DNA from 3 places in the Cellulosimicrobium sp. BMG9.23 genome. Region 2 is predicted to be linked to each of the others. Evidence: riboswitches for the same ligand, from Rfam matches in the RefSeq annotation. Region 2 holds a riboswitch; each other region holds the start of a gene.

The links. Region 2 has a riboswitch for thiamine pyrophosphate ahead of AC4H2G_RS17180 (TenA family protein). Riboswitches for the same ligand answer to the same signal wherever they lie in the genome.
Region 1: linked by a shared signal. The riboswitch ahead of AC4H2G_RS15555 (ECF transporter S component) and the one ahead of AC4H2G_RS17180 (TenA family protein) in region 2 are both predicted to bind thiamine pyrophosphate.
Region 3: linked by a shared signal. The riboswitch ahead of thiD (bifunctional hydroxymethylpyrimidine kinase/phosphomethylpyrimidine kinase) and the one ahead of AC4H2G_RS17180 (TenA family protein) in region 2 are both predicted to bind thiamine pyrophosphate.

The regions. Positions count from the first base shown of each region.
Region 1 is NZ_JBZGBZ010000008.1:184,485-193,830, reverse strand. It holds gene AC4H2G_RS15575 (MBL fold metallo-hydrolase) at 23-841, shown strand; gene hisS (histidine--tRNA ligase) at 863-2,260, shown strand; gene AC4H2G_RS15565 (energy-coupling factor transporter transmembrane component T family protein) at 2,297-3,070, opposite strand; gene AC4H2G_RS15560 (ABC transporter ATP-binding protein) at 3,067-4,842, opposite strand; gene AC4H2G_RS15555 (ECF transporter S component) at 4,835-5,494, opposite strand; TPP riboswitch at 5,611-5,732, opposite strand; gene AC4H2G_RS15550 (Rv2578c family radical SAM protein) at 5,850-7,523, shown strand; gene AC4H2G_RS15545 (PPOX class F420-dependent oxidoreductase) at 7,533-8,000, opposite strand; gene aspS (aspartate--tRNA ligase) at 8,110-9,346, shown strand, end outside.
Region 2 is NZ_JBZGBZ010000009.1:217,445-226,790, forward strand. It holds gene AC4H2G_RS17165 (Ig-like domain-containing protein) at 1-4,840, shown strand, start outside; gene AC4H2G_RS17170 (DUF6882 domain-containing protein) at 4,846-5,709, opposite strand; gene AC4H2G_RS17175 (helix-turn-helix domain-containing protein) at 5,784-6,218, opposite strand; gene AC4H2G_RS17180 (TenA family protein) at 6,291-7,043, opposite strand; TPP riboswitch at 7,034-7,161, opposite strand; gene AC4H2G_RS17185 (VOC family protein) at 7,243-7,638, shown strand; tRNA gene AC4H2G_RS17190 (tRNA-Leu) at 7,642-7,715, opposite strand; gene AC4H2G_RS17195 (NAD(P)/FAD-dependent oxidoreductase) at 7,812-9,302, opposite strand.
Region 3 is NZ_JBZGBZ010000010.1:213,825-223,170, forward strand. It holds gene pheT (phenylalanine--tRNA ligase subunit beta) at 1-1,195, shown strand, start outside; gene AC4H2G_RS18665 (SDR family NAD(P)-dependent oxidoreductase) at 1,192-2,082, shown strand; gene AC4H2G_RS18670 (YceI family protein) at 2,217-2,885, shown strand; gene purN (phosphoribosylglycinamide formyltransferase) at 2,925-3,500, opposite strand; gene AC4H2G_RS18680 (RNA-guided endonuclease TnpB family protein) at 3,567-4,994, opposite strand; TPP riboswitch at 5,436-5,530, shown strand; gene thiD (bifunctional hydroxymethylpyrimidine kinase/phosphomethylpyrimidine kinase) at 5,522-6,574, shown strand; gene AC4H2G_RS18690 (hypothetical protein) at 6,541-6,819, opposite strand; gene AC4H2G_RS18695 (quinone oxidoreductase family protein) at 6,816-7,835, opposite strand; gene argC (N-acetyl-gamma-glutamyl-phosphate reductase) at 8,392-9,346, shown strand, end outside.

The DNA.
Region 1 (9,346 bases), on a different contig from region 2:
GTCGGGACGCTAGCCTCGGGCCGTGGACGGACGGACGGGACACGACAGGACGACGGCGGACGACGACGGCGCAGGCGGCCCCGACGGGGGCGCTCCCCACGGACGGCTCGACGTCGCGGTGGTCGTCGCGCCGGTCTTCGGGACGAACTGCGCGCTCGTCAGCGCACCCGGCGGTGACTGCGTCGTCGTCGACGCGGGTGCGGGCGTCGCGGAGGCGGTCACGGCGTCGGTCGAGCGCCGCGGTCTCGTCCCGCGTGCCGTCCTCGCGACCCACGGCCACGTCGACCACACGTGGGACGCCGCGGAGCTGTGCGAGCGCTTCGGCGTGCCGCTCGTCCTCCACGCCGCGGACGCGTACCGGCTGGCGGACCCGTTCGGCACGCTCGAGCGACGGCCCGCGGCCTCCGCCGGACCGGGCGCCACGGGAGCGGCGCTGGTCTCGGGGCCGCTCGGCGAGGCGCTGCGTGCCGCCGGGGCGGGCCCGGGCGACTACCGGGAGCCGACCGACGTGCAGGCGTTCGAGGCCGACGCCGGCCACGCGCACGCACTGCGCCTCGGCGACCTCGTCCTGAGCGCCGTGGGGGCGCCCGGGCACACCGAGGGCTCCACGCTCTGCCTGCTCGGCCGACCGGGGGCCGGTCTCGTGCTGAGCGGCGACGTCCTGTTCGCGGGGTCAGTCGGGCGCACGGACCTGCCCGGCGGCGACGGGGCGACGATGTCGCGGACGCTGCGGGACGTCGTCGGGCGCCTGGACGCGCGCTGGGACGTGCTGCCGGGCCACGGTCCCGCGACGACCGTCGCCCGAGAGCTCGCGACCAACCCGTTCCTCGCCCAGGGCTGACGTCTGGAAGGATCAGGTCCCATGGCCAGGCCCACACCCCTCTCCGGATTCCCCGAATGGCTGCCCGACGGACGGATCGTCGAGCAGCACGTCCTCGACGTGCTGCGCCGCACGTTCGAGCTGCACGGCTTCGCGGGGGTCGAGACGCGCGCGGTGGAGCCGCTCGACCAGCTCCTGCGCAAGGGGGAGACGTCGAAGGAGGTCTACGTCCTGCGCCGGCTCCAGGAGGAGGCGGGGGAGGGCGACGAGGGCCGCACCGGTCGGCCCGAGAAGCAGCTCGGCCTCCACTTCGACCTGACCGTCCCGTTCGCCCGCTACGTGCTCGAGAACGCGGGGCACCTGGCGTTCCCCTTCAAGCGGTACCAGATCCAGAAGGTCTGGCGCGGGGAACGCCCCCAGGACGGGCGGTTCCGTGAGTTCACGCAGGCGGACATCGACGTCGTCGGTGCCGGCGAGCTGCCGTACCACTTCGAGGTCGAGCTCCCGCTCGTCATGGCGGAGGCGCTCGGCGCGCTGCGCGAGCTCGGGGTCCCCGAGGTGCGCGTGCTCGTCAACAACCGGCGCGTCGCCGAGGGCTTCTACCGCGGGCTCGGGCTCGACTCCGTAGACGACGTGCTGCGCCAGATCGACAAGCTCGACAAGATCGGCCCCGAGAAGGTCGCCGGCCTCCTCGTCGCGGAGGCCGGCGCGACGCCCGAGCAGGCGGACGCGTGCCTGGCCCTCGCCGCCATCAGCGGCACGGACACGACCGTGGTCGACCGCGTGCGGGCGCTCGCGGCCGAGCGTGGCGTGACGAGCGAGCTCATGGAGACCGGGCTGGGCGAGCTGGCCGCCATCATCGAGGCGGCGAGCGTACGCGCTCCCGGCGTCGTCGTCGCGGACCTCAAGATCGCCCGCGGCCTCGACTACTACACGGGCTCCGTGTACGAGACCGTGCTCGTGGGGCACGAGCAGCTCGGCTCGATCTGCTCCGGCGGCCGCTACGACACCCTCGCGTCCGACGGCGCGACGACGTACCCGGGCGTCGGGCTGTCGATCGGCGTCTCGCGGCTCGTCTCGCGCCTGCTGTCGGCGGGGCTGGTGCGCGCGACGCGCTCGGTGCCGAGCGCCGTCGTGGTGGCCGTGACGAGCGAGGAGTCCCGTCCGGCGTCGGACGCGGTGGCCACGGCGCTCCGGGCGCGCGGCATCCCCGTCGAGGTGGCGCCGAGCGCGGCGAAGTTCGGCAAGCAGATCCGGTTCGCCGACCGCCGCGGCATCCCGTTCGTGTGGTTCCCCGCGGCCGGGCAGCTCGACGACGCGGGCGAGCCGCGACCCGACCAGGTCAAGGACATCCGGTCGGGCGAGCAGGTCGACGCCGACGCCGCGTCGTGGGCGCCGCCTGCCGAGGATCTCTGGCCCCGGGTCGTGCCGGGAGCCTGATCCTCGCGCCCCGGGGTCCGGGCCGCGGGGCACGCGTCATCCGGTGAGCGCGCCGAGCCCGGTCAGCCAGCCGACGCGCGCGCCGAGCACGACGACGCCCGCGGCCGCTGCGAGGACCGCCACGGCCGCGAGCACGTCGCGCGAGCCGAGCGCGACCGGGCGGGAGGTCGTGCGCGGCCCGGCCCCGAGCCCGCGCGACTCGAGGGCGATCGCGAGCCGTTCGGACCGTCGGATCGCGCCGACGAGCAGCGCGAAGGCCGCCGTGCCCAGCGCGCGCGGCGAGCGTGGGAGATACCCCGCGGCGCGGCGCGGGTCCCGGACCGCCTGCGCGCACCGGATGGTGTGCCACGTGCCGGGAAGCTCCTCCAGCAGCCGGTGCGCCGCGAGCACGGCGAACGTCCACGTGGCGGGCAGCCGGGCGTGCTGGTGCAGGCTCGTCATGAGGCGCACGGGTTCCGTCGTCAGCACGAGCGTCAGGGACAGGACGCCGACGAACAGCGTGCGCAGCGCGAGCGAGGCACCGATCGTCAGCCCGGTCGCACCGACGGTGACGGGGCCCACGACGACCGCGTCGCCGCCGGGGCGCGTCAGGACGTTGACCACGAGCAGGCTCGTCGCGAACACGAGGAACGGCACGTGGCCCAGGGCGACGGCGCGCAGCGGCACCCGCCCGAGCACCAGGAGCGCGGCGAGGGCGAGGACGTAGCCGATCGCGGGCGTCACGGGGTCCGTCACGAGCAGCGCCGCGGTCGACAGCACCAGCACGGTCGCGAGCTTGACGGTCGGGTTCCACCGCGCGAGCGGGCTCATCCGTGCACCGCCGGGACACGGTCGTCGCGGCCGGTTCCCGACCGGGTGACGAGCGCCTCGTCGAGCGCACGGACGAGCGCGCGCATCCCGACCCCCTGGACCTGGCCCGAGCGCGCCCACCACTCGAGCAGCGGCGGCCGGGCGAGACGTGCACCGGCGCACAGCGCGTCGTCAGCGAGCGCGTCCGCGGTCTCCCGCGTCGCGACGATCCGGCCGTCGACGACGACGGCCACCCGGTCCGCGACCCGCGCGACGAGGGTCAGGTCGTGCGTGACGAGCGCGACGGCGCCCCCGCGGTCCGCGAGGTCTCGCAGGACCCGGGCGGTCGCGTCGGCCTGGGCGCGGTCGAGCCCGAAGGTCGGTTCGTCCGCGAGCAGGACCGGGGGATCGAGCACGGTCGCGGTCGCGAGGGACAGCCGCCGCTGCTCGCCGCCCGAGAGGCGGAACGGGTTCGAATCGGCGAGGTGGGTGAGCCCGTACGCCGCGAGCGTCCGCGCGACGCGCTCGTCGAGGTCGGCGACGCCCGCGAGGCGTGGCGACCACGCGACCTCGTCGCGGACGGTCCGCGCGAGGAGCTGGTGCTCGGGATCCTGGAAGACCATCGCGACGGGCGCCGTCCCGGCCACCGTCAGCGTGCCGGAGCGCGGTTCCAGCCCGGCGAGCCCCCGCAGCAGCGTGGACTTCCCGCTCCCGTTGGGTCCGACGACGGCGAGCACCTCGCCGGCGTGCAGGTCGAGGTCGACGTCGCGCACGACCGGCGCCCTCGACCGTGTCACCGTGAACGAGCGCGCACCGAGCGCGACGCGTGCTGGGCGGTCGAGGGACGGGGCAGTGGGTGACGGGGCGATGGGTGACGAGGAGGCGAGGTCGACGAGCCACGCGTCGGTGCGGTCGGAGCCGAGCGGTCCGGGTGCACCGGCCGCCTCGAGCAGCACGTCGAGAGGGAGCCAGCAGCCGAGCTCCACGAGCCGCTGCGCGTGCTCGCGCAGCACGACGCCGGTGGGGCCGTGCGCGACGACGCGCCCCCCGTCGTCGAGCACGAGCGTGGCGTCGGGCAGGCCGCCGAGCTCGTCGAGGCGGTGCTCCACGACCACCACGGTGCGCCGCTGCGGAGCCGGGCCGGACGGCCCGGGGTGCGCCGCGCCGTCGGGCCATGGCACACCCGGAACGCCCGCGATCCGGGCGACGAGCGATCCGATCTCGCGTGCTCCCGCGGGGTCGAGGAGCGCGGTGGGCTCGTCCAGGACGAGCACCGCGGGGTCGGTGACGAGCGCGGCGGCGAGCGCGACGCGCTGCGCCTCCCCGCCGGACAGCGCGCTCGTCGACCGCGCTCGCAGGTGCGTGGCCCCCGCCGCGGCGAGGGCCTGCGCGGACCGGTCGTCGATCGTGGCCGGGTCGGCGGCCCGGTTCTCGAGCGCGAAGCGCAGCTCGTCCTCGACGCCGCCGAGGCACAGCTGGTCGCCGGGGCTCTGCTGCACGAGACCGACGTCCGCGGCGAGGCGCGCCACGGCGACCTCGCGGGGGTCGTGGCCGACGACCTCCACGTCGCCGGTCACGTGGCCGGGCAGCGTGTGCGGGACGACCCCGGTGAGCACGCGCAGCAGCGTCGACTTGCCGCACCCGGACGGTCCGACGACGAGCAGCCCGCTCCCCTCGGGGACGTCCACGCTCACGCCGTCGAGCACGGGGAGGTCGTCGTGACCGACGCTGACGGTCAGGCGCCGGGTCCGCACGGCCGCCGGCGCCGCGGGGCGCGGTCCGGCCTCAGCCACGGCGCGCCCCGATCGCGAACGCGTCGAGGGCACCGGTGCGCGCGAGCGCGTCGCCGAGCAGGCGCGCGGCGATCCCGCACAGCAGCACGCACGACACGACCTGGATGCCGAGCCGGAGCATCGCGTAGTCCTGGCCGAGCCACCCGAACCGGACCGCGTTGAACGCGTACGTGACGAGGGCCGCGCTCACGCCGGACGTGACGAAGACCCACCAGCCGTAGCGGCGGTAGCGCGTGAGGGCGAAGGGCAGCTCGGCTCCCGCGCCCTGCACGAGCCCGACGAGCAGCAGGAGGGGCCCCGCGGGCGAGGCGAGGAACACGACCTCGACGAGCGCAGCGAGCGTCTCGGTGAGGATCCCGACGCCCGGCTTGCGCACGATGTACGTCGCGAGCGGTCCGACGACGATCCAGGCACCGGCGAGCACGTTCGCGGCGAGGTCGGCGAGCGGGCCCATCGCGAGCTGGAGCGGCGCCCAGAGCTGGACGAACGCCCAATAGACGAAGCCGAACACGACGCCGAGAACAGCGACGAGCACGGTCTCGTGGAGCGTCAGGCCGCGGCGCCGTCGGGACGTCCCTGGCGGGGGCGTGCCGGTTCGTTCGGCGGTTCGTCCGGCAGGTCGGGCTGCGGGTCGGGCGGTGGGCTCGGTCATGCGGGTCCCTTCGTCGGGCCGCGACGGGTGCACGACGACGCGTCCCGCACCTGCGCGCGCACGGTGCCCGGCTGCGCGGCCGTGCCGACGCGTGCGGGCGCGTGCGGGCGTAGGGGACGGTGACGTCGGCCCTGCTCCCTTCGCTGGTACGAACCAGATCAGGTTCCACGGGTCTGCCGGTGGGACACGGAGGTCCGGCCGGCACTCTCAGCGCTCGTGCGCTCCCCGGGGGCGTTCGGGCCGACCCTAGGGGCTCGTCCGCCCGCGGACAATCCCCGTCTCACGATCTCGGCTCGCCACGACCCTGCGGGAACACTTCTTGACACGCGCGTCGAACACCTGTTCGAATGGCGAGGTGCGATGGGACGGACAGGCGATCGGCGCGGACGACGGCGCGCTCCCGGGGCTGGAGCGCGCCGGGCTGGTGCGCAGCGTCCGCACGCCCGAGTTCGCCGGGATCACGTTCCACGAGGTCACCGCCAAGAGCGCACTGTCCAAGGTGCCCGCGATGTCGCGCATGCCGTTCCGCTGGACGGTCAACCCGTACCGCGGCTGCAGCCACGCCTGCTCGTACTGCCTGAGCCCGCAGACCCCCGTGCTCCTCGCCGACGGGACGCAGCGGCCCGTCGGCGAGCTCCAGGTGGGCGACGAGATCGTCGGCACCCAGGCGCACGGCGCCTACCGCCGGTACGTCCGCACCCGCGTGCTCGACCGCTGGACCACGCGCAAGCGCGCCTATCGCGTGACGCTCGCCGACGGGACGCGTCTGGTCGCGAGCGGTGACCACCGGTTCCTCACCGAACGGGGCTGGCGCCACGTGGTCGCAGGAGCGGGCCACCACGCCCACCTCGCGCTCGGGGACGTCCTCGTCGGCCCGGGACGGAGCGGCTTGCGGGAGCTCGCCGCCACGGCTGCGGCGGACGAGGATTCCGGCGCCTCGCCCCTCCTCGGGCGGGACGTCACCAGCGGTGACGCCCTGCGCGTCGAGTCGCTGGAGGCGCTCGGCGGCGCTGACGACCTCGTCGAGCTCGTCGACATCACGACGGGGACGCGCGACTTCGTCGCGGCCGGCGTCGTGAGCCACAACTGCTTCGCACGCCCGACGCACCAGTACCTCGACCTCGACGCGGGCGACGACTTCGACCGCGAGGTCGTCGTCAAGGTCAACGTCGACGACGTGCTGCGCGCCGAGCTGGCCAAGCGGACGTGGACGCACGAGCCCGTCGCGCTCGGGACGAACACCGACCCGTACCAGCGCGCGGAGGGCCGGTACCGGCTCATGCCGGGGATCGTCTCAGCGCTCGCGGACTCCGGCACGCCGCTGTCGATCCTCACCAAGGGCACGCTCCTGCGCCGCGACCTGCCGCTGCTCGTCGACGCGGCGTCGCGCGTCGAGGTCGGGGTCGGGGTGTCGCTCGCGCTGCTCGACCCCGAGCTGCAGGCGTCCGTCGAGCCCGGCACGCCGAGCCCTCGCGCACGCCTCGACCTGATCCGCACGATCCGCGAGGCAGGGCTGCCCTGCGGTGTCATGGTCGCCCCCGTGCTGCCGTGGCTCACGGACTCCACGCGCGCGCTCACCGACCTCCTCGACGCGGTGAAGGACGCGGGTGCCACCGGGGTGACCGTGCTGCCGCTGCACCTCAAGCCCGGGACGCGGGAGTGGTTCATGTCCTGGCTCGCGCGCGAGCACCCCCGCCTCGTCCCCGGGTACGAACGGGTCTACGACCGCGGCACGTACGCGTCCAAGGCCTACCGGTCCTGGTTGTGGGACCGTGTGCGCCCGATGCTCGAGACGCGGGGCTTCGCCGTCTCGGGCCACCGCGGCCCGTCGGGCGTCGAGGGTCGCTACCGGAGCGGCGAGCTCGGCGGGCTCGGTGCCGCCGAGCCGCCCGTCGACGGCGCGTACCCCCGCGGCAGCCTCGCCCGCCCGGCCGCCCCGTCGGCGGCCGGAGGGGCGCTCGCCGGCATGCCGGTCGACGGCGGCGCGCTCGACCTCGCGGGCGGCGGCGTGGAGCAGGTGCTCTTCTGAGGCCCGCTGTCAGCGGTCGGCGAGGCGGGCCGGGAACCCGCCCGTCGCGACCGGGCCCCAGCGGATGATCGTCACCCGGACGAGGCACTTGCCCTGCGCGACCATCGCCGCGCGGTACTCGTCCCAGTCCGGGTGCTCGCCCGAGATCGCGCGGTAGTAGTCGACGAGCGGCTCGACCGCGTCGGGCAGCTCGATCACCTCGGCGGTCCCGTCCACCTGGACCCACGGGTCGGAGAATCCCGGACCGAGCGACAGGAGCGACGCCTGCGGCCGACGACGCAGGTTCGCGGCCTTCGCGCGCTCCGGGTACGTCGACACCACGACCCGGCCCTCACCGTCGACCCCGTACGTCACCGGGCTGAGCTGCGGCGAGCCGTCGGAACGCGTCGTGACGAGCACCCCGTCGTGGCGCGAGCGGAGCAGCTCGACGAGCTCGTCACGCTCGATCCGGCGGGCGGTGGCGATGGTGCGGGGCATGCGGATCCTCCTGGTGGGCTCGGGTGCGTCACCGACTAGACTCGCACGGGCGCTCGTCGCGCCCCCACTCCTCACGCGACCCCTCGTACGACATGGAAGGACGAACTCCGTGCTCCGCACCCACACGGCCGGCTCACTGCGGGCCGAGCACACCGGTCAGACCGTCACCCTCACGGGCTGGGTCGACCGTCGGCGCGATCACGGGGGAGTGGCCTTCATCGACCTGCGCGACGCGTCCGGCATCGCCCAGGTCGTCATCCGCGACGAGTCCGTCGCCCACCCGCTCCGCAACGAGTTCGTGCTCCAGGTCACCGGCGAGGTCTCGCGGCGCCCCGACGGGAACGAGAACCGGAACCTGCCGACGGGCGAGATCGAGGTCCTCGCGAGCGACGTCGTCGTGCTCAACACGTCCGAGGCACTGCCGTTCCAGGTGTCGACGGCGCTCGCGGACACCGAGACGATCGGCGAGGAGGCGCGCCTCAAGCACCGCTACCTGGATCTGCGCAGGCCTGCGCCGTCTGCTGCGCTTCGCCTGCGGTCCAAGGTCAACCAGGCCGCGCGCCGCGTGCTCGACGCCGAGGAGTTCGTCGAGATCGAGACCCCGACCCTCACGCGCTCCACGCCCGAGGGCGCGCGCGACTTCCTCGTGCCCGCGCGCCTGTCGCCCGGTTCCTGGTACGCCCTGCCCCAGTCGCCGCAGCTGTTCAAGCAGCTGCTCATGGTCGCGGGCATGGAGCGCTACTACCAGATCGCGCGCTGCTACCGCGACGAGGACTTCCGCGCCGACCGCCAGCCCGAGTTCACGCAGCTCGATGTCGAGATGAGCTTCGTCGAGCAGGACGACGTCATCGCGCTCGCCGAGAAGATCCTCGTCGCGCTGTGGGAGCTCGTGGGGTACACGATCCCGACGCCGATCCCGCGCATGACGTTCCACGACGCGATGCGGCTGTACGGCAGCGACAAGCCGGACCTGCGCTTCGGCAACCCGCTCGTCGAGCTCACGGACTACTTCAAGGACACGCCGTTCCGCGTGTTCCAGGCCGAGTACGTGGGCGCCGTCGTGATGGCCGGCGGCGCCTCGCAGCCGCGCCGCCAGTTCGACGCGTGGCAGGAGTGGGCCAAGCAGCGCGGCGCTCGCGGCCTCGCCTACGTGACGTTCCAGGAGGACGGGACGCTGGCCGGTCCCGTCGCCAAGAACCTGTCCGACGCCGAGCGCGAGGGCCTGCAGGCCGCGACGGGCGCGCGGCCGGGTGACGCCGTGTTCTTCGCCGCCGGCAAGACGTCCGACTCGCGCGCGCTGCTCGGTGCTGCGCGCCAGGAGATCGCGAAGCGCACGGGGGCGATCG
Region 2 (9,346 bases):
CCGACCCGGCCGCACGACGATCCTCCCGGTGCTCGCGAACGACGTCGACCCGGACGGCGACGTCATGACGGCGAGCGTGGCGGGCGACGGACCGGACGGTGTGACGGTCGAGCAGATCCTCGGCGGTGCCGCCCTGCAGGCGGTCGTGCCCGAGGACGCCGAGGGCACGCGCGGCTTCCGGTACGCGGTCTCCGACGGTCGCGGCGGGACGGCGGAGGCCGGGGTCTCGCTGAGGGTCTCCCCCTGGGACGAGAACGAGATCCCCGAGCAGACCGGCGACCCGGTGCTCAAGGTCGCGCAGGGCGGGACCGCCACGATCAAGGTGCTGCCCTTCTTCAAGGACCCCGACGGCGACGACCTGTACCTCGCCTCGGCGGACGCGACGGTGGCGGGCGACGACGTCCGCTCGCGGCCCGACGGGACCGTCGAGCTCCGCGACGGCGGCGGGTCGACCGGTCGAAAGATCGTCACGCTCGCGGTCGCCGACGGCCTGGGCGGCATCGCGGAGGGCAAGCTCCTCGTCGACGTGGTCGCGGGCCCGCAGCCGCCCATCGCGGTGAACGACCACGTGGTCGTGCCGGCCGGGCAGTCCGTCACCGTCGAGCCGCTGCGCAACGACAGCGACCCGAACTCGGACGCCCTCCGCCTGACGACCGTCTCGGAGCACGACCGCGCGCTCGTCACGCCGAACCTCGACGCCGGGACCTTCGCGTTCGTGGCGGACGAGCCCGGCTCGTACGACCTCACCTACCAGGTGACCGACGGTCCGGGTGTCACGACGGGCCTCGTCCGCGTCGACGTCCTGCCCTCGGAAGCCGCGAGCGGCCCGCCGATCGTCGTCGCCGACACCGCGCTGCTCCCCACCGGCGGCACGACGCTCGTCGACGTCCTCGCGAACGACACCGACCCGGCGGGCGGGGTCCTCGTGGTGCAGTCCGTCACGGTGCCCGACGACGCGGGCGTGTCGGTCGCCGTGCTGGCCCACCAGATGCTGCGGATCACCGAGATCCGCCGCCTGGACGGCCCGGTGACGGTCGAGTACACGGTCTCGAACGGGACGCAGACGTCGACCGGGCAGGTGCGCGTCGTCGCCGTGCCCGCGCCGACGAAGCTGCAGCCGCCGAACGCCGTCGCCGACGAGGTCATGGTGCACACGGGGGACGTCGTGACAATCCCCGTGCTGAAGAACGACACCCACCCGGACGGTCTCGAGCTGTTCCTACAGCCCGAGCTCGAGCAGGACGTCGACCCGACGCTGGGCGAGGCGTTCGTCTCCGAGGACACCCTCCGCTTCCGGGCAGGGTCCGAGGCCGGGACCGCGCACGCGATCTACCGCGTGCGCGACGCCAACGGCCAGGAGGACTCCGCCCAGGTCACGATCCGCATCCGCGACGACGAGGACAACGAGCCGCCGCAGCCCCGCGACATCGAGGCCCGCGTCCTGTCCGGCGCGGCCGTGCGGGTTGACGTCCCCCTCCTCGGGATCGACCCCGACGGCGACTCGGTCCAGGTCACGGGCGTGGCCTCGGCGCCGAGCAAGGGCACCGCACGAGTGGTCGACGGGAGCCTCGAGTACACGGCGTCGAAGAGCTCGACCGGGCTCGACACGTTCACGTACTCGGTGCTCGACGCCCGCGGCGCGACCGCGACGGGGACCGTGCGCGTCGGCATCTCCCGGCCGGCAGAGACCAACCAGGCCCCGGTCGCCGTCGACGACGAGATCACGGTCCGGCCCGACCGGACGGTCTCGGTCGCGGCGCTGCGCAACGACACCGACCCCGACGGCGACCAGGTCGCCCTCGTCCCGGCCGCCGTCGAGGACGAGCACGGCCTGGACGCCGAGGTCGTCGCCGACCGCATCGTCATCACGTCACCGGCGGACGACGGCGCCTACACGTTCTACTACGGCATCCAGGACACCTACGGCGCGCGCGCCACCGGCGCGATCACCGTGAACGTGGCCGCCGACGCACCCCTGCTGCCCCCCGTCGCGCGCGACGACGCGGTCCAGGTCGAGGAGATCCTCGGCGAGAGCGAGGTCGTCGTCCCCGTGCTGGACAACGACGAGGACCCCGACGGCGCCGCGACGGAGCTCGACGTGTCGACCGACGCGCAGACCGCGACCGTGAGCGAGGACGGCGACCTCGTCGTGACCCTCACCGAGCAGCGGCAGGTGCTCACCTACACCGTGACCGACGTCGACGGTCTCACCGCCAAGGCGTTCGTCAAGGTCCCCGGCCTGACCGACCAGGTCCCGACGCTGCGTCCGGGTACGTCCCTCGAGGTCGTCGCCGGTCAGTCCCTCGACATCGACATCACCGAGCACGTGCTGGTGGTCGAGGGCCGCACGCCGCGCCTGACGACCGAGGAGACGGTCAAGGCCACGGAGGGCTCGCGCGAGGTCACGTCGGTCACGCAGATCACCTACACCCCGAGCCCGGAGTACCACGGCCCGGCGTCGGTCACGTTCGAGGTCACCGACGGTTCGGGTCCGGACGACCCCGACGGCAACGTCGCGCTGCTCACGCTCCCGATCACCGTGCTGCCGCCGGAGAACCTCCCGCCGGAGCTGCGCGACGCGACCCTCGAGGTCGCGGCGGGTGAGGAGGCGTCCGCCGACCTCGCCCGGTTCGCGACCGACCCCGACGGCGACACCCTGTCGTTCGAGGCGTCGCCGCCGGGCCAGGGGATCACCGTCACGGTGGAGGGTTCGACGCTGCATGCCCAGGCCACGCCCGAGGTCCCCCAGGGCACGGTCGTGGAGGTCCCGATCACCGTGTCCGACGAGAACAACCCGCCCGTCGCCACGCGGGCGCGTCTCACGGTGGTGGCGTCCACCCGCCCGCTGGCGCGCGCGAACGACGACGCCGTCGCCGACGCGCACCAGGGCAAGGAGACCACGGTCGACGTCCTGGCGAACGACTCCAACCCCTTCCCCGACACCCCGCTCACGCTGCTCGACGCGGTGATCGAGACCGGTCAGGGCACTCCGCCCGTCGTCCGTGGGGACTCCGTCGTCGTGACGCCCCGCGAGGACTTCGTCGGGGTCATGGTCGTGCGCTACCGCGTGCAGGACGCGACGAAGGACCCCGACCGCGAGGTCGAGGGCCGCGTCCAGCTCACCGTGCTCGGCAAGCCCGAGGCACCGCCGACCCCGCAGGTCGAGGAGGTCCGCTCCGAGACCGTCGTGCTGTCCTGGGACCCGCCGAACAACAACGGCGCCGAGATCACCGGCTACACCGTGCGCTCCCAGAACGGGTACGAGAAGCAGTGCGGGACGACCACCTGCACCCTGGACGGGCTGACGAACGACGTCGAGTACACGTTCACCGTGTTCGCGACCAACGCCGTCGACGACGGACCCGCCTCCCCACCCTCGGCCGTCGCGCGCCCCGACGAGAAGCCCGACCCGCCCGCCGCGCCCACGCTCGAGTTCGGCGACGAGTCCCTCACCGTCACGTGGAAGAACGCGACCTACACCGACCGGTCCGCGATCGAGTGCGTCAACCTGCGCATCTCGCCGGCCCCCGCCGGCGGCGCGACCGACAAGACGTGCCTGACCGAGACCACCACCACGTGGGAGGGCCTGACCAACGGCCAGGCCTACACCGTCCAGATCCAGGCCGAGAACCGCGCCCCCGACCCGTCCGAGTGGGGCGAGCCGTCCGCGTCCGAGACCCCCGCGGGCAAGCCCGCCGCGCCCGCCGCGCCCACCGCGCGACGCGCGTCGATCGGCGCGACATCGCAGATGGAGGTCTCCTGGACCGCTCCCGACCCGAACGGTGCCGCGATCTCGCAGTACACGGTCGACGTGCTCCAGGGCGGTTCCGTCGTGCGGGAGGTGACCGCGGGCGGCGGTGCGACGAGCACGACCGTCGGCCTGCCCGCCGACACCACCGGCTACACGTTCCGCGTCCGGGCGCACAACAAGGCCACCGACAAGTTCGGCGACGCCGAGTCCTCCCCCGCGTCCAACCCGGTCCGCGCGTTCGCCGCTCCCGGCGCCGTCTCGGGTCTCAGCGCACGCGCCACAGGGTCGGACGGGCAGGTCCAGCTCTCCTTCGGCGCGGCGACCGGCAGCGGCGTGCGCGCCGACGAGATCCGGTACCAGTACGACGCGGGCGGCGGCTGGGCCGCCCTCGGCGGGGACAAGGTCGTCGGTGGCCTGACCGACGGCCGCGAGGCGACGATCCAGGTCCGCGCGGTCGCCGGTGTCGACGGCGCGAACGAGCCGGGACCCGCGTCGAGCGCCTCGGCCACCCCGTACGGACCGATCCCCGCGCCGGCCCTGACGGTGACCGGTGGCGACCGTGCGATCACCTACAGCTGGTCGACGTCGGACAACGGTCGCCCGTACACCACGTCGGTCACCGGTGCCGTGAGCTCCAACAACGCGTCCGGGGCCGGGACGCTGAGCGTCGGCTACTCGGAGACCCGGGAGATCTGCGTGACCGTCACGCCGACCGAGGGCGCGGCGAACCAGACCTGCCGGAGCGCGACGTCCGACAAGAAGCCCGAGCCCGTCCTCCAGGCGTACAAGGGATCGAACTACCCCTCCGTCACGTGCATCCACTCGTCGTGCGCGATCGTCGACCTGTCGATCTCCGGTGCCGAGCCCAACACGTCGTTCACCGCGTCGTGCTGGACGAGCGAGGGCGGTGGGCACCAGTTCGAGGGGACGCGCACCTACGACCGCGACCGCAACGGCAACCCGCTGCGGACGGATGCGAACGGCAACTTCGCCCGCGCGCCCATGTGGTGCCACTACGGGATGCCGGGCGCCCAGGTCTGGATCAAGACCAGCGCCTTCGGCGACTCGCGCAGCGTGACCTGGGGCTGATCCCCTCAGCCGTGCCGGCGGAACCACCGCCGGCGCGGCGGCTCGCTCGGCGTGCCGGAACCCGCCGCCGCGGCCGAGGTCTCGGCCACGGCGGCGGGCTCCGCAGCAGCCGGCTGGACTGCCCTGGCCTCGGCGGCCGTGGGCTCCTCGGCGGCGTCGGCCTCGGCGGCCGTGGGCTCGGCAGCGGGCTCGCCGGCGGGTCGCGCCGTCGCCTGGATCTGCGTGATCCGGGCGGAGTCGTCGAACGCCACGGTCACCGCACCGCCCGGGACGACGAGCGCGACCGACCCGTCGTCGCCCGGCTCGACGGCGAGCCCCCTGCCGTCCGCGTAGGCGAGCACCGCCCGGCGGTGGTCGGCGACCGTCACGGTCAGCAGCCCCTCGCTCAGCGAGCGCACGACGCGCGGCACGGTCGGCGGGGGCAGCTCGAGCGTCGGGTGCTCGAGGAGGAACCAGGCGCGCGTGCCGCTCCGGACCGGCGCGCTGTAGTGCGCGAACGACCCCGTCGTCGTCTTGGCCGCGAGGGTGAGCCGGTGCGGCAGCTCCCCGGACAGCGAGAGCTCGGCGGTCGTCGTCTCCGGCAGGCCGGTACCCCGCGTCTTCTCCGCGGCCACGAGGACCGCGTCGGGGAAGCCGTTGACGTTCTGCCAGGCCCACAGCCACGTCCCGGGTCCGGAGGCGGACGTCCCGAGGAGCTGCAGCCGGCACTCGGTGGTGACGCCGGTGGTCGACGTGAAGGTGAACGTGCCCGTCGACAGGTCGGCGTGCCACGCGTCGTCTCCGTAGAGGTCTGCGAGGTGCAGCTGGTGCTCGTGGGACAGGAACGCGGCGTCGTCGACGAGATCCTGGAGGACGGGCGGCTCGGTCATGGATCGAACGTAGCCCCGTCCGGTGCACCCCGGGGGGCAGCGACACGGGGCCGCGCCGACCTCGGCGGCCGGGGTCAGGCCGCGAGGAGGGACCGGTGCCGCGCGACGCGTGCGGACACGGCGCGACCGGGCCGCTCGCCGCGCGCTCGCGTCGCCAGGACGGCGCGCTCCGGCGGTCTCGCCCCGGCGGACGACAGGACCAGCACCGGACCGACGGGACGCAGCTCCTCTCCCGTCCGCGCGACGAGGTCGACGAGCCGGATGCCGAGCGCCGCGCACACGGCCGCGAGGACCTCCGACGACGCCTCCTTGCGCCCGCGCTCGACCTCCGACAGGTACGCCGTCGAGACCCGCGCCGCGGTGGCGACGTCGACGAGCGTGCGCCCCTGCGCGAGCCGCGCGCGACGCAGGATCCCGCCCATCACGTGGCGCAGGAGCGGCTCGGCACGCCGCGTCGCCCCCGGCCGTGACGTGGCTGCGTGCCCGGTCGCGACCGCCTGTCCGTCCATGCCGGTCACGCTACCCGCGCCCCGGTCCGGTCGTCGCCGGGCCGGGGCGCGGATCTGCTGTCGGCGTAAGGCTCACCAGTCCTCGAGCGTGTGCGCCATCTGCCAGAACCGGATCTCGTGCCGGCAGCTCAGCTCGAACGCGCGCTCCATGCGGGCGCGCTCTGCCTCCCCGGCGTCGGCGGCCAGGGCGTCGAGGCGCGCCCGCAGGTCGGCGAGCACGTCCTCGGTGCGCTCCGCCGCGTAGAACTCCCACCACCCCGCGAGCGGGTGGTCGGCGGCGATCGCACCCGGCGTCGTCGCGCGCTCGTCGAGCCAGAAGCGCCGCGCCGACCAGATGTACGTCCACGGGCACGGGAGCAGCGCGGCGAGCAGCACGCCGAGGGAGTCGCGACCCGCGGCGAGCATGTGGTCGACGTACGCCTGCGCGCTCGGCGCGAGCCGCGAGACCTGCGCGTCCTCGTAGCGCACGCCCAGGAAGTCGCACATCGCGTGGTGGGCGTGGGACTCGTCGTCGAGCAGGAAGCCCGCCTTGCCGTGGAACCACGCCGCCCACGCACGGTCGGGGGCGAGCGCCATGCCGAGCCCGTAGCAGCGCAGGTAGGCCGTCAGGTACTGGTGGTCCTGGCCCACGTAGTGCCGGATGGCGGCCGGCTCGACCGTGCCGTCCCGGAGCCCGGCGAGGAACGGGTGGTCGTAGAACTCGGCGAACAGGTGCGCGTACCGGCGGCCGAGGCCGGCGGTGAAGCCGCCCTCCTCGTCCGCGACGAGAACGCCGGCGCCCTCGATGGTGGGGGTGGTCAGGGTGGTGATGGCAGACGTCGTCATGCCCACGTTCCTCCGCTCGTGCTAGCGAGATCAGGTTCGACGGGTCCGGGCGGCCTCACCGCTCGTCTCAGTCCCTCGACCCGGGACTCGCCCGGGCGGGACACCCCGCGTGGTTCGTCGGCACCCTAGCAGGCCCCTCGCCTGCGGCGCGGGAGCATCCCGCCGCGCGGGAGCGCCCCTCCGGGTCGACCATGGACGCATGTTCCGGAGCCTCTTCCCGATCCTCACGGTGGCCGACGTCGAGCGGTCCCTCGGCTTCTACCGCGACCTCCTGCGGGGCACGGTGGAGTACGCGTTCCCCGACGACGGCACGCCCGTGTACGTGAACGTGCACGTGGGCGGGTCCCCGCTCGGGATCGGCCTCGCCGACGAGGCGGACGTCCGCGGCGGCGCGACGCTGTGGGTGTACGTCGACGACTGCGACCGCGCCGTCGAGCACCTCGCCGCCGCGGGGGTGACGGTCGTGCAGCCGCCGGCGGACCAGCCCTGGGGCGAGCGCGTCGCACGCGTGCAGGACCCCGACGGCAACGTCGTGGTCCTCGGCCAGGAGGCCGCGCCGCCCGCGGAGCCGGACGGGCCGACTGGCCTCTCCTGAGGGTGCCCCCACCGGGACTCGAACCCGGAACATGCCGGGTTTAAGCCGGCCGCCTCTGCCAGTTGGGCCATGGGGGCGCGCCCCGAATCTACCCGGTGCGCGACGAGGGGCGAGCCGCACGCGCGGCTCGCCCCTCGTCGTCGGGCAGGGTGCCGGGGCTCGCCCGGGACCGGTCAGGAGGCCTTGGCCGCCGGCGTCCTGGAGTCCGAGTCGATCGTCCCCGCACCCGACTCGGCCGCGGCGGCGGAACCCTGCGCGGACTGCTTCACGGGCTCGCCGTCCTTCTTCGGCGGCACGGACGCGGTGCGGAACTCGGCGCGCGGGTCGTGCAGCGAGCCGAGCGACACGAGCTCGCGACCCATGAGGAACTGGCCCATCCAGCCGATAAAGATGCGGATCTTGCGGTTGCCCGTCGGCATCGCCATGACGTGGTACGCGCGGTGCATGAGCCACGCGAGCACGCCGCGCAGCTTGAACACGCCGAACAGCTCCGCGACACCCTTGTACAAGCCGAGCGACGCGACCGTACCGACGTTCTTGTGGCGGTACTCGACCGGCGGCTCGCTGTGCAGCTCGAGCGCGAGGTTGTCCGCGAGGCGCGTCGCCTCACGGATCGCGTGCTGGGCGTTCGGGGGGCAGAACTTGCCCGGGTTGAGCACGTCGGGCACCGCGGCGCAGTCGCCCGCGGCCCAGGCGTTCGGCACGACCTCGCCCTCGGCGTCCGCGACCTGCAGGGTCGGGAGGACCATGACGCGGCCCAGCTTGTCGACGGGGAGGTCCGAGGCCTCCTTGATGACCGGGTTCGCCTTGACGCCCGCGGTCCACACGATCGTGTCCGAGTCGAACTCCACGCCCGTCGACGTGACGACGTGGCCGTCGACGCACGAGGACAGGAACGTGTTGAGGTGGAACTCGATGCCGCGCTTCTTCATCTCCTCGAGCGCGTACTCCGCCATGGGCTCGCTCAGCTCCGGCAGGATGCGGCCCGCGCCCTCGATCATCACGAAGCGCAGGTCGCGCTCCTCGATCGTCGCGTAGCCGCGCGTCGCGTGCCGCGCCATGTCCTCGATCTCCGCGATCGCCTCGACGCCCGCGAACCCACCGCCGACGAACGTGAACGTCAGCATGCGGCGACGCAGCTCGGCGTCCCACGTGGACGACGCGACGTCCATCCGGTTGATGACGTGGTTGCGGACCGCGATGGCCTCCTCCACGTTCTTGAAGCCGATCGCGTTCTCCGCGAGACCCGGGATGGGCAGCGTGCGCGAGACGGAGCCGAGGCCGACGATCAGGTGGTCGTACGTGACCGAGTAGTCGTCGCCCTCCTCCGGGCGGATCGTCACGCTGCGGTTCCCGTGGTCGATCCCGACGACCTTGCCCTGCAGGACGTCCACGCCCTTGAGCGCGCGGCGGTGCGGTGCGACGACGTCGCGCGCGTCGATCGACCCGGCCGCAGCCTCGGGGAGGAAGGGCGCGTAGGTCATGTACGGGCGCGGGTCGACGACGACGATCGCCGCCTCGCGGCGACCGAGCTTCTTGCGCAGGCGCCGCGCGGCGTACAGACCGACGGATCCGCCACCGAGCACGACGACGCGCGGCACCTTGCGGGGCCGCGGCGAAGCGGTCTGGGCACGGCTGACCGAGGTCAGGTCATTCTGAGGCATGGTTCCAGAGTATTACTGCTCCCGGACCACGCGAGCCCGGACGT
Region 3 (9,346 bases), on a different contig from region 2:
CGCGCTGGGCTGCGCCGTCGCGGACGAGCCGTCGTCCGACGGTGCGGACGTCCTCGTGGTCACGCCCCCGTCGTGGCGGCCCGACCTCACCGGCTCGGCGGAGCTGGTGGAGGAGGTCGCGCGGCTCGTCGGCTACGACAAGATCCCGTCGGTGCTGCCGAAGGCGCCCGGCGGCCGGGGCCTGACCCGCGAGCAGGCGGTCCGTCGCTCGGTGGCCCGTGGCCTCGCCGAGGCGGGCTTCGTCGAGACGCTCAGCTACCCCTTCGTCGGGACGGCCGAGCTCGACGCGCTGCGCCTGCCCGCCGCCGACGAGCGCCGTCGTGCGCTGCGACTGGTCAACCCGCTCGCCGACGACCGGCCGCTGATGCGCACCGACCTGCTCACGACGCTCCTGGAGACCGCGCGCCGCAACGTCGGTCGTGGGATGACGGATCTCGCGGTGTTCGAGACCGGGCTGGTGACGCGTCCGCGCGCCGACGCCCCGGCTGCGCCCTCGCTCCCGCCGGGCGTGCGTCCGACGGACGACGAGCTCGCGGCGCTCGCGGCCGCGGTGCCGGACCAGCCGCGCCACGTGGCAGGCGTGCTCGTCGGCCGGCGCGAGCGCGCCGGCTGGTGGGGCGAAGGGCGTGCCGCCGACTGGACCGACGCGCTCGACGCCGCCCGGCTCGTCGCCGAGCACGTCGGGGCCGAGGTCGTCGTGAGCGCCGACACCGACCGCGCGCCGTGGCACCCGGGCCGCTGTGCGCGGCTCGCGCTCGCCGACGGGACGGTCGTCGGGCATGCGGGTGAGCTGCACCCGAAGGCGCTCGAGAACCTCGGGCTGCCCGCGCGGTCGGTCGCGTTCGAGGTCGATCTCACCGCGCTCCTCGCGGGGTCGAGCGCGGAGCCGCTCGCGGCGACGCCGGTCTCGACGTATCCCGCCGCGAAGGAGGACCTCGCTTTCGTCGTGAGCGCCGACGTGACGGCCGAGGCACTGCGCTCGGCGGTCGCCGACGGCGCGGGCGAGCTCCTCGAGGACCTGACCCTCTTCGACGTCTTCACCGGGGAGCAGATCGGCGCGCGCCGCAAGTCGCTCGCGTTCTCGCTCCGGCTGCGCGCAGCCGACCGGACGCTCACGGCCGACGACGTCGCGCGCGTCCGTGCCGGGGCCGTCGAGGCGGCACGCGAGCGCGTCGGGGCGGAGCTGCGGGCATGAGCACCGGCACCCCCGCCGACGCAGGTGTGGCGGGAGGGCCCGTCGCGTCCGCGCGCACGGCGCTGGTCACCGGGGCGTCGCGCGGCATCGGCCGCGCGATCGCCGTCGGCCTGGCTGGTGCGGGGCTCGACGTCGCGCTGCTCGCTCGGGACGCCCCTCGGCTCCGGGACGTGGCGGAAGAGATCACGGCCGCGGGCGCCGGGCGCGCCGTCCTCGTGACGGCGGACGTCACCGACGCCGGGGCGGTGTCCGCGGCCGTCGCCGCGGCGGAGGCGGAGATCGGCGGGATCGACCTGCTCGTCAACAACGCGGGCCGGGTCGACGCCGAGGTGCCGCTGTGGGAGGCCGACCCCGACGAGTGGTGGGCGATCCTCGAGACGAACGTCCGCGGGCCGTTCCTTCTCGCCCGGGCCGTCGTCCCGGGCATGCTCGCCCGGGGCGGTGGCCGCGTCGTCGACCTCAACAGCGGCGCGGGCTCGCACGACATGGTCGGCGCGAGCGCGTACAACGCGAGCAAGACGGCGCTCCTGCGCCTCGGCGCGAACCTGCACCGCTCCGGGTACGACCGCGGGCTGCGCACGTTCGAGGTCGCGCCCGGCGTCGTGCAGACCGACATGACGGGCTCGATGGTCATGCACCGGGGCCGGACGGAGTGGACGCCGGTCGAGCGCACGGTCGAGATGGTGGTCGCGATCGCCGGGGGCGGGCTGGACGCGTTCTCGGGGTCGTTCGTCCGCGTCACGCACGACTCACCGGAATCGCTGCGGGCCGCGCTCGAGCTGGCGGCCGGCGACGGGCGTGCGGTGCCCGGCCCGGACGGTCGCCGGCTGCGCGTGACCCGCTGGGGCGACGACGACCCGATGCCCGGCGAGCTGCCCCGCCGCTGAGCGATGTCGTTGTACTCAACGTCACGCCCCCATTAGTTGAATGTTCACCTAACAATCCGGGATGCTGGACACCTGACCAGGACCGAGCGGACGGCGCGGTCGCGGTTCGACCACAGCAGCCCGGAGGGCGACGGATGACCACGACACGACCGGTCCGCCAGTGGAACGGCATGACCGTTCCTGACGCGGGGACGTACGTCCTCGACGAGGCGCACAAGCGAGTGGGCTTCGCGGGGCAGCACATGATGGTCTCGCCGGTGCGGGGCGAGTTCACGCGGGCGAGCGCGACGATCCTCGTCGGGCAGGACCCGCTCGCCTCGGCCGTGTCGGCGACCATCGAGTCCGCGAGCCTCACGACCCACAACGCCGACCGGGACGTGCACCTGCACAGCGCCGACTTCCTGGACGTCGAGACCTACCCGACGCTCGAGTTCCGCAGCACGGGCGTCCGCTGGCAGGGGAGCCAGGACGACGCCATCCTCGCCTGGGCACGGCTGCGCAACCGGTCGCCGGAGCGGGCGACCGTCGCCGCCGACCGCGTCGCACCGGCCGAGGCCGGGCACTTCATCGTGAGCGGGCTGCTGACGATCCGCGACGTCACGCACCCGATCGACCTGACGATGCGCTACGGGGGCGCGCGTCGCGACCCGTACGGCCGCGACATCTTCGGCTTCCACGCCACGGGCGAGTTCGACCGCGAGGCCTACGGGCTCGTGTGGAACGTGATCCTCGAGACCGGCGGGATCCTCGTCGGCAAGAAGGTGTCGCTCGAGATCGCGGGCGAGGCGATCCACCAGGAGTGAGGGAGTGCGCCGGACCCGCCAGCGAGCAGGTCCGCGATCTCACAGGGCGGCGAGCGTCTCGACGAGGAGCGTCTTCTCCGCCGCCCTGACGCGCGCCCCCAGCGTCTCGACGGTGTCGTCCGGTGCGACGCTCACCTCGGTCCGGGCCAGCACCGGCCCTTCGTCGTACCGCGCCGTCACGACGTGCACGCTCGCGCCGGTGACCGTCACGCCCGCGTCGAGGACGGCGCGGTGCACCCGGTCGCCGTACATCCCCTGTCCGCCGAACGCCGGGAGCAGGGCGGGGTGGGTGTTGAGCACACGCCCGTCGAACGCAGCGAGCGTGAGCGGACCGAGCTTCTTCATGTACCCGGTCAGCACCACGTGGGTGGCACCGTGCGCCCGCAGGGTCTCGAGCACGGCACGGTCGAGGTCACCTGCGTCCGGGTGTGTCACCGCGGACAGGTGCCGTGTCGGCACCCCGCGCTCCGACGCCCGCGCCAGCACGGGAGCGCCGCTGTTGTTCCCTATCAGGACGACGACGTCGCCGGCGACGTCCCCGGTGCGGCACGCGTCCATCAACGCTGCCGCGGTGGTGCCTGTACCGGACGCGAGCAGGGCGAGGCGCAGGGTCACGCCCGCAGTCTAAAGCCTGTCGAGCAACCTCGGTGAGGGTGTCGGCAGCGTCCTTCTCGGACGTCCCTATGCCGCTGTGGCGGTGCGGGTTCCCACGTCATTCGGGCTGGTTTCGTCGGCGCGTGTGCGTCGGCCAGAGCCTTCCCGTCGGTGGGCGTTGGTGACCTGGCCTCGTGCTTCGGGGTCCAGGACCTGGGAGAAGTTGCGCTCGCCCCAGGTGGCGAGGTTGACCGCGGCGTTCAGGTCACGATCGATCGTCAGCCCGCAGATCTCGCAGCCGAAGACGCGGTCGGCGAGGGTGAGCGCGGTCTTGACATCTCCGCACGCGGAGCAGGTCTTCGACGACGGGAACCACCGGTCCGCGATCAGGACTCGCCCACCACGCCAGGACGCCTTGTAGGTGATCTGGCGCGCGAGCTCGCCCCAGGCCGCGTCCGCGATGGCGGCGGCGAGGTGGTGGTTGGCGAGCATCCCGTGGATGTTCAGGTCTTCGATGACGAGCCGGTCGTGGGTCTGGACCAACGTGTTGGTGACCTGGTGCAGGAAGTGGTGTCGGCGGGCACGGACCCGCTCGTGATGACGTGCGAGCCGGCGCACGGCAGCCCGCCGGTTCGCGGAGCCTTTGACCTTGCGGGAAACGGCCTTGCTCAACCGCCGGGTGACCGGCTGCGCCGCTCGCAGGGCTCTCGGTGCCACGTCGACGCGGAACATCTCTTCGCCGTCGCTGGTTGCGGCGACGACGGGTGCGTGCAGGCCGCGGTCCACACCGACCCACCCACCGCGGTCGGCGTCGTCGCGCTGCTGATGGCGGGCGACGGGGTGCAGGTCGCACGCCTTGACGTTCAGCGAGATCCGCCACCTCCCGCCACGGCGCGAGAGGGTCGCGAACAGGATGCGCGCCCGCCCCTTGTTCAGCATGCGGCGCAGCCGGCGGGTGTCGTCGTGCACCTTGATGGTGCCGATGCCGGGCAGGGTCACCGAGCGGGGGCCGTTCTCCCCGAGGCGGATCGTGGCCCGCTCGCTGGCCTTCGTCCTGGAGACCTTGTTGCGTATCCGGAACGAGCCGCGCTCGGGGTTCTTCTTCTTGAACCTGGGGTGGCCGACCGCCCGACCTGCGCGCTTGCCGCGCCGGGAGTCGGTCCACGCCTTCAGGGCCCCGCCGAGGTCGACGACGGCTTCTTCGAACACCTGCGCGGATACGTGCGTGCGCCAGGCAAGGCCCGTCACCTCGACATCGGTCTCACCGGCTGCGTCGACGATGAACCGGCGGCCAGCGTCCTCGGACTTCTTCCACGCGTTGAACGTGTTGATCAGATCAAACCCGGTCCACGGCACCTTCACCGCGCCGTCGTCGTCGGCCGTGATCGTCGCGGCAGCCCTCCTTGAGGCGTTGCGGGCGTCCAGGTGCAGCCGCAGGCCCTGGTTGAATGCGAACCGGGCGCCACCCTCGTGCCGGGCCAGGGCACGCGCTTGTTCCACGGTGGGGTCAGCCATCAGCTGGAACGTCGTATGCCGAGCCACGACGAGCACGCTATCCGTGCCCACCGCCACAAGTCGGTGTGTCCTCCCTGGTCACGAGAGGATCAGCTCCGCGTGAACGTCCGCCCGACGCTCGTACCCGTCCGACCTGACCGAAACCACCTTGGACGCGCACCCGCAACCTCGTCATCTCCGCCCACACCCACGGCGGGCGCCCATGCTGCGAGCACTGGTCACACGAGCACGTCAACGCGTTGCTGTTCGTCGTCGCGACCGGCGTCCCTTCGCGGGCGCTCTCGCACGACTGCACCGTGTCGAGGTCCGCGGCACACAAGCACTTCACGAGCAAGAGGCCAGGCTCACCGCCCACGGTGCGTTGGTGAATGTGTCCCAGACCCAGCTCCTGCTACGCCTACTCGACCGCCGCGGATAGTTGTTCGACAGGCTTAGGATGACGCGAACGACACGGGGTGCCCCGCAGCGGGGCTGAGATCACACCCGTCGAACCTGCTCTGGCTCGTACCAGCGAAGGGATGTCCGCGATGACGCTCGCCTCCACCACGCCCGGCACCCCGCCCGGCACCGCACCCGTGCCCGACGGCGCACCCGGACCTCGCGCGGGCGGGTCGCCCGGGCCCTCGCGGCCGCGCGTCCTGTCGATCGCCGGGACCGACCCGACCGGCGGCGCGGGCATCCAGGCCGACCTCAAGGCGTTCTGCGCGCACGGCGCGTACGGCATGGCGGTGACGACCGCGCTCGTCGCGCAGAACACCCACGGCGTGCGGTCCGTGCACGTCCCCGGGCCGGCCTTCCTCCGGGAGCAGCTCGACGCGGTCTCCGACGACGTCGTGATCGACGCGGTGAAGATCGGCATGGTGGCGGACGCCGCGAACGCGCAGGAGATCGTCGCGTGGCTCGACGACCTGGCCGCGTCGCGACGGTCTCGCGGCGAGCGGGCGCCGTACGTCGTGCTCGACCCGGTCATGGTCGCGACCTCCGGCCACCGGCTCCTCGACGCCGGCGCCGAGCAGGGTGTGCGCGACCTCGCGGCGCGCGCCGACGTCGTGACGCCGAACCTGCCCGAGCTCGCCGTCCTCGCCGGGACGCCGGTCGGGACGACGTGGGACGAGGCGCTCGACCAGGCGCGCGCGTTCGTCGCGGCGAGCGGGACTGCGGTCCTGCTCAAGGGCGGCCACCTCACCGGCGCGACGTCGCCCGACGCGCTCGTGGAGCCCGGCTCGGCCGAGGGCGGCGTGGGTCGGGTGACGACGTTCGACGCCGACCGCGTCGACACGCCGCACACGCACGGCACCGGGTGCTCGCTCTCCGCGGCGCTCGCGGCGCTGCGCCCGCAGCGCGCGGGCTGGCCGGAGGCCGCGCGTGACGCCAAGGAGTGGCTCACCGGCGCGCTGCGCGCGGGGGCGGCGCTGCAGGTCGGGACCGGCCGCGGGCCCGTCGACCACCTGCACGCGACGTCGCCGGTCGCCGAACCGGTCGACGTGCCGGTCGCCGTGCCGGCCAGCGGACCGGTCGACGGACACGGCGCGGGCAGCGCCGGGTCTCAGGCGCGCGCGACCTCGGTCCCGGTCGGGTAGACGCACTCCGTGCCGGGCGGCCACCACCGCCACTGCGAGTCGACCTGGCTCGCGGCGACCCCGTCCGGCCGCTCGGCGACGCACCGGTCGTCGCCCTGCCGGACACCGATCGTCAGGTAGTAGACGACGAGCACCCCGGTGAACAGGACGGCGAGCACCGTCACGGCCCGGCGCAGCGCGGGGGAGGTGCCGCCGTCGGACCCGTCCTCCTCGCCGGGCCGCGCCGGGACCCAGTCCCAGCTCATGCCGGACGGCCCGGAGTGCCGGACGCCGCGGCGTCGGGCACGAGCAGCACCTTGCCGGTCGTGGCACGCCCCTCGAGCGCGCGGTGCGCCTCGGCTGCCTCGGCGAGCGGGAACGTGGCGCCGACGCGCACGTCCAGGGTGCCGCCCGCGACGGCGCCGAGCACCTCCGTCGCACGCTCGACGAGCTCGGTCCGCGTCGCCGTGTGGTCGGAGAGCTTGGGGCGCGTGAGGAAGACCGACCCCGCGGCGTTGAGCCGCTGCGGGTCGAACGCCGGCACCTGGCCGGAGGACCCGCCGAACAGCACGAGCGTCCCGCGGCGGTGCAGCGACGCGAGCGACGCGTCGAACGTGTCCCTGCCGACGGAGTCGTACACGGCGGCGACACCCTCGCCGCCCGTGAGCCCGCGCACGATCTCGGGAAGGTCGTGCGACAGGTCCCCGAGCGCCGTGTACTCGATCACGTGCTCCGCGCCCGCGCCGCGCGCGAGCTCGGCCTTCTCGGGCGTCGAGACCGTCGAGATCACGTGCCCGCCGCGCGCCACGACCATCTGTGTGAGCAGCAGCCCGACCCCGCCGGCGCCCGCGTGCACGAGGACGCGGTCGCCAGGACGGATCGGGTACGACGACGTGCACAGGTAGTGCGCGGTGAGGCCCTGGAGCGCGACGGCGGTCGCGTCCTCGAGCGACACGGCGTCGGGCACGTGCAGCGCCTCGCGCGCCGCGACGACCACGAGGTCCGCGTACGAGCCGGGAGCCTCGGTCCACACGACCCGGTCGCCGACGGCGAAGTCCTCGACCCCGTCCCCGACCGCCACCACGTGGCCGGCGCCCTCACTACCCACGACGTGCGGGTACTCCATCGCGTACACGCCCGCGCGCCTGTACGTGTCGATGAAGTTGACGCCCGCGACCGCCGTGCGGACGAGGAGCTGCCCCGGTCCCGGCGTCGGGTCGGGCAGCTCGCGGTGCTCCAGGACGTCAGGGCCACCCGCCTCGCGGGCCACGATCGCATGCATAGGAGCAGCCTAGGCGGGGCGCGGCGTTGTCGGTCGGGTGGTTGGGTCTCGTGGTCGGGTCTCGTGGCGGGTCTTGTGGTCGGGTGGGGTGGGCGGGGCGGCTGACGTGCTCGGGCTGCCGCGCCGTCACCCCGGTCCGCCGGCTCACGTTCTGGGAGCGCGGCTCTGACGCCCTTCGCACATCACCCGCCCCGCCCGGCGTCGTCTCACCCTTGTCTTGCCACACGCCACACGCCACACGCCAGACGCCGCATGTCGCATGTCGCATGTCGCATGCCGCGCCGCCGCGCCGCCGCGCCGCCGCGCCGTGGTGTCGTCGAAACGGTGACGGTCGGGACGAGCGGTGGGGGCGGACCGTGTGCGAAGGGCGTAGAAGCGCGCGCGAGAAGGTGAGGCGGCAGACCACGGTGACGGCGCGCCAGCCCGAGCGCACGGTGCGACCCCTCCGCGGGCGCAACCAGAGCCCGTCGGCCCGAGCGCACGGCGCGACCCCTCCGCGGACGCAACCGTGAGCGCGCCAGCGAGCACACGCCGCGATGTATAACTATGTATAGTGATGCATATGACGATCACAGTGGCGGTCGCCGGCGCGTCCGGGTACGCGGGCGGGGAGATGCTCCGGCTGCTCGCCGGGCACCCTGACGTGGAGATCGGCGCCGTGACGGCGCACAGCAACGCGGGCACGCTCCTCGGGGCGCACCAGCCGCACCTGCGATCCCTCGCCGACCGTGTGCTGCTGCCGACGACCGTCGAGCACCTGGTGGGACACGACGTCGTCGTGCTCGCGCTGCCGCACGGCGCGTCGGGTGAGATCGCGGCGCTGCTGCCCGACGACGTGCTCGTCCTCGACCTGGGTGCGGACCACCGGCTGGAGTCCGCGACGGACTGGGAGCAGTTCTACGGCTCGGAGCACGCCGGCACGTGGCCCTACGGGCTCCCCGAGCTCCTGCTCACGCAGGACCCCGGCGCGGGCGCCACGGAGACCCGCCAGCGCGAGCGGCTCGCCGGTGCACGACGGATCGCCGTGCCGGGCTGCAACGTCACCGCGGTGACTCTCGGTCTCCAGCCCGGCGTCGCGGCGGGTCTCGTCGACGCGGCCGACGTGGTCGCCGTGCTGGCGGTCGGGTACTCAGGTGCCGGGAAGTCGCTCAAGCCGCACCTGCTCGCGTCGGAAGGGCTCGGGTCCGCCCAGCCGTACGCCGTGGGCGGGAGCCACCGGCACGTCCCGGAGATCGTGCAGAACCTGCGCGCCGCGGGTGCACCGGCGGTGCGGGTCTCGTTCACGCCGACGCTCGTGCCGATGGCGCGCGGGATCCTCGCGACGGTCTCGGCGCCGCTGTCTCGCGACGTCGCAGACCTCGGTCCCGCGGAGATCGACGCGCGGGTGCGCCAGGCGTGGGACGACGCGTACGTGGGGGAGCCGTTCGTGCAGGTCCTGCCCGCGGGGCAGTGGCCGAGCACGGCGATGACGCTCGGTGCCAACACGGCACTTCTCCAGGTCACGGTCGACC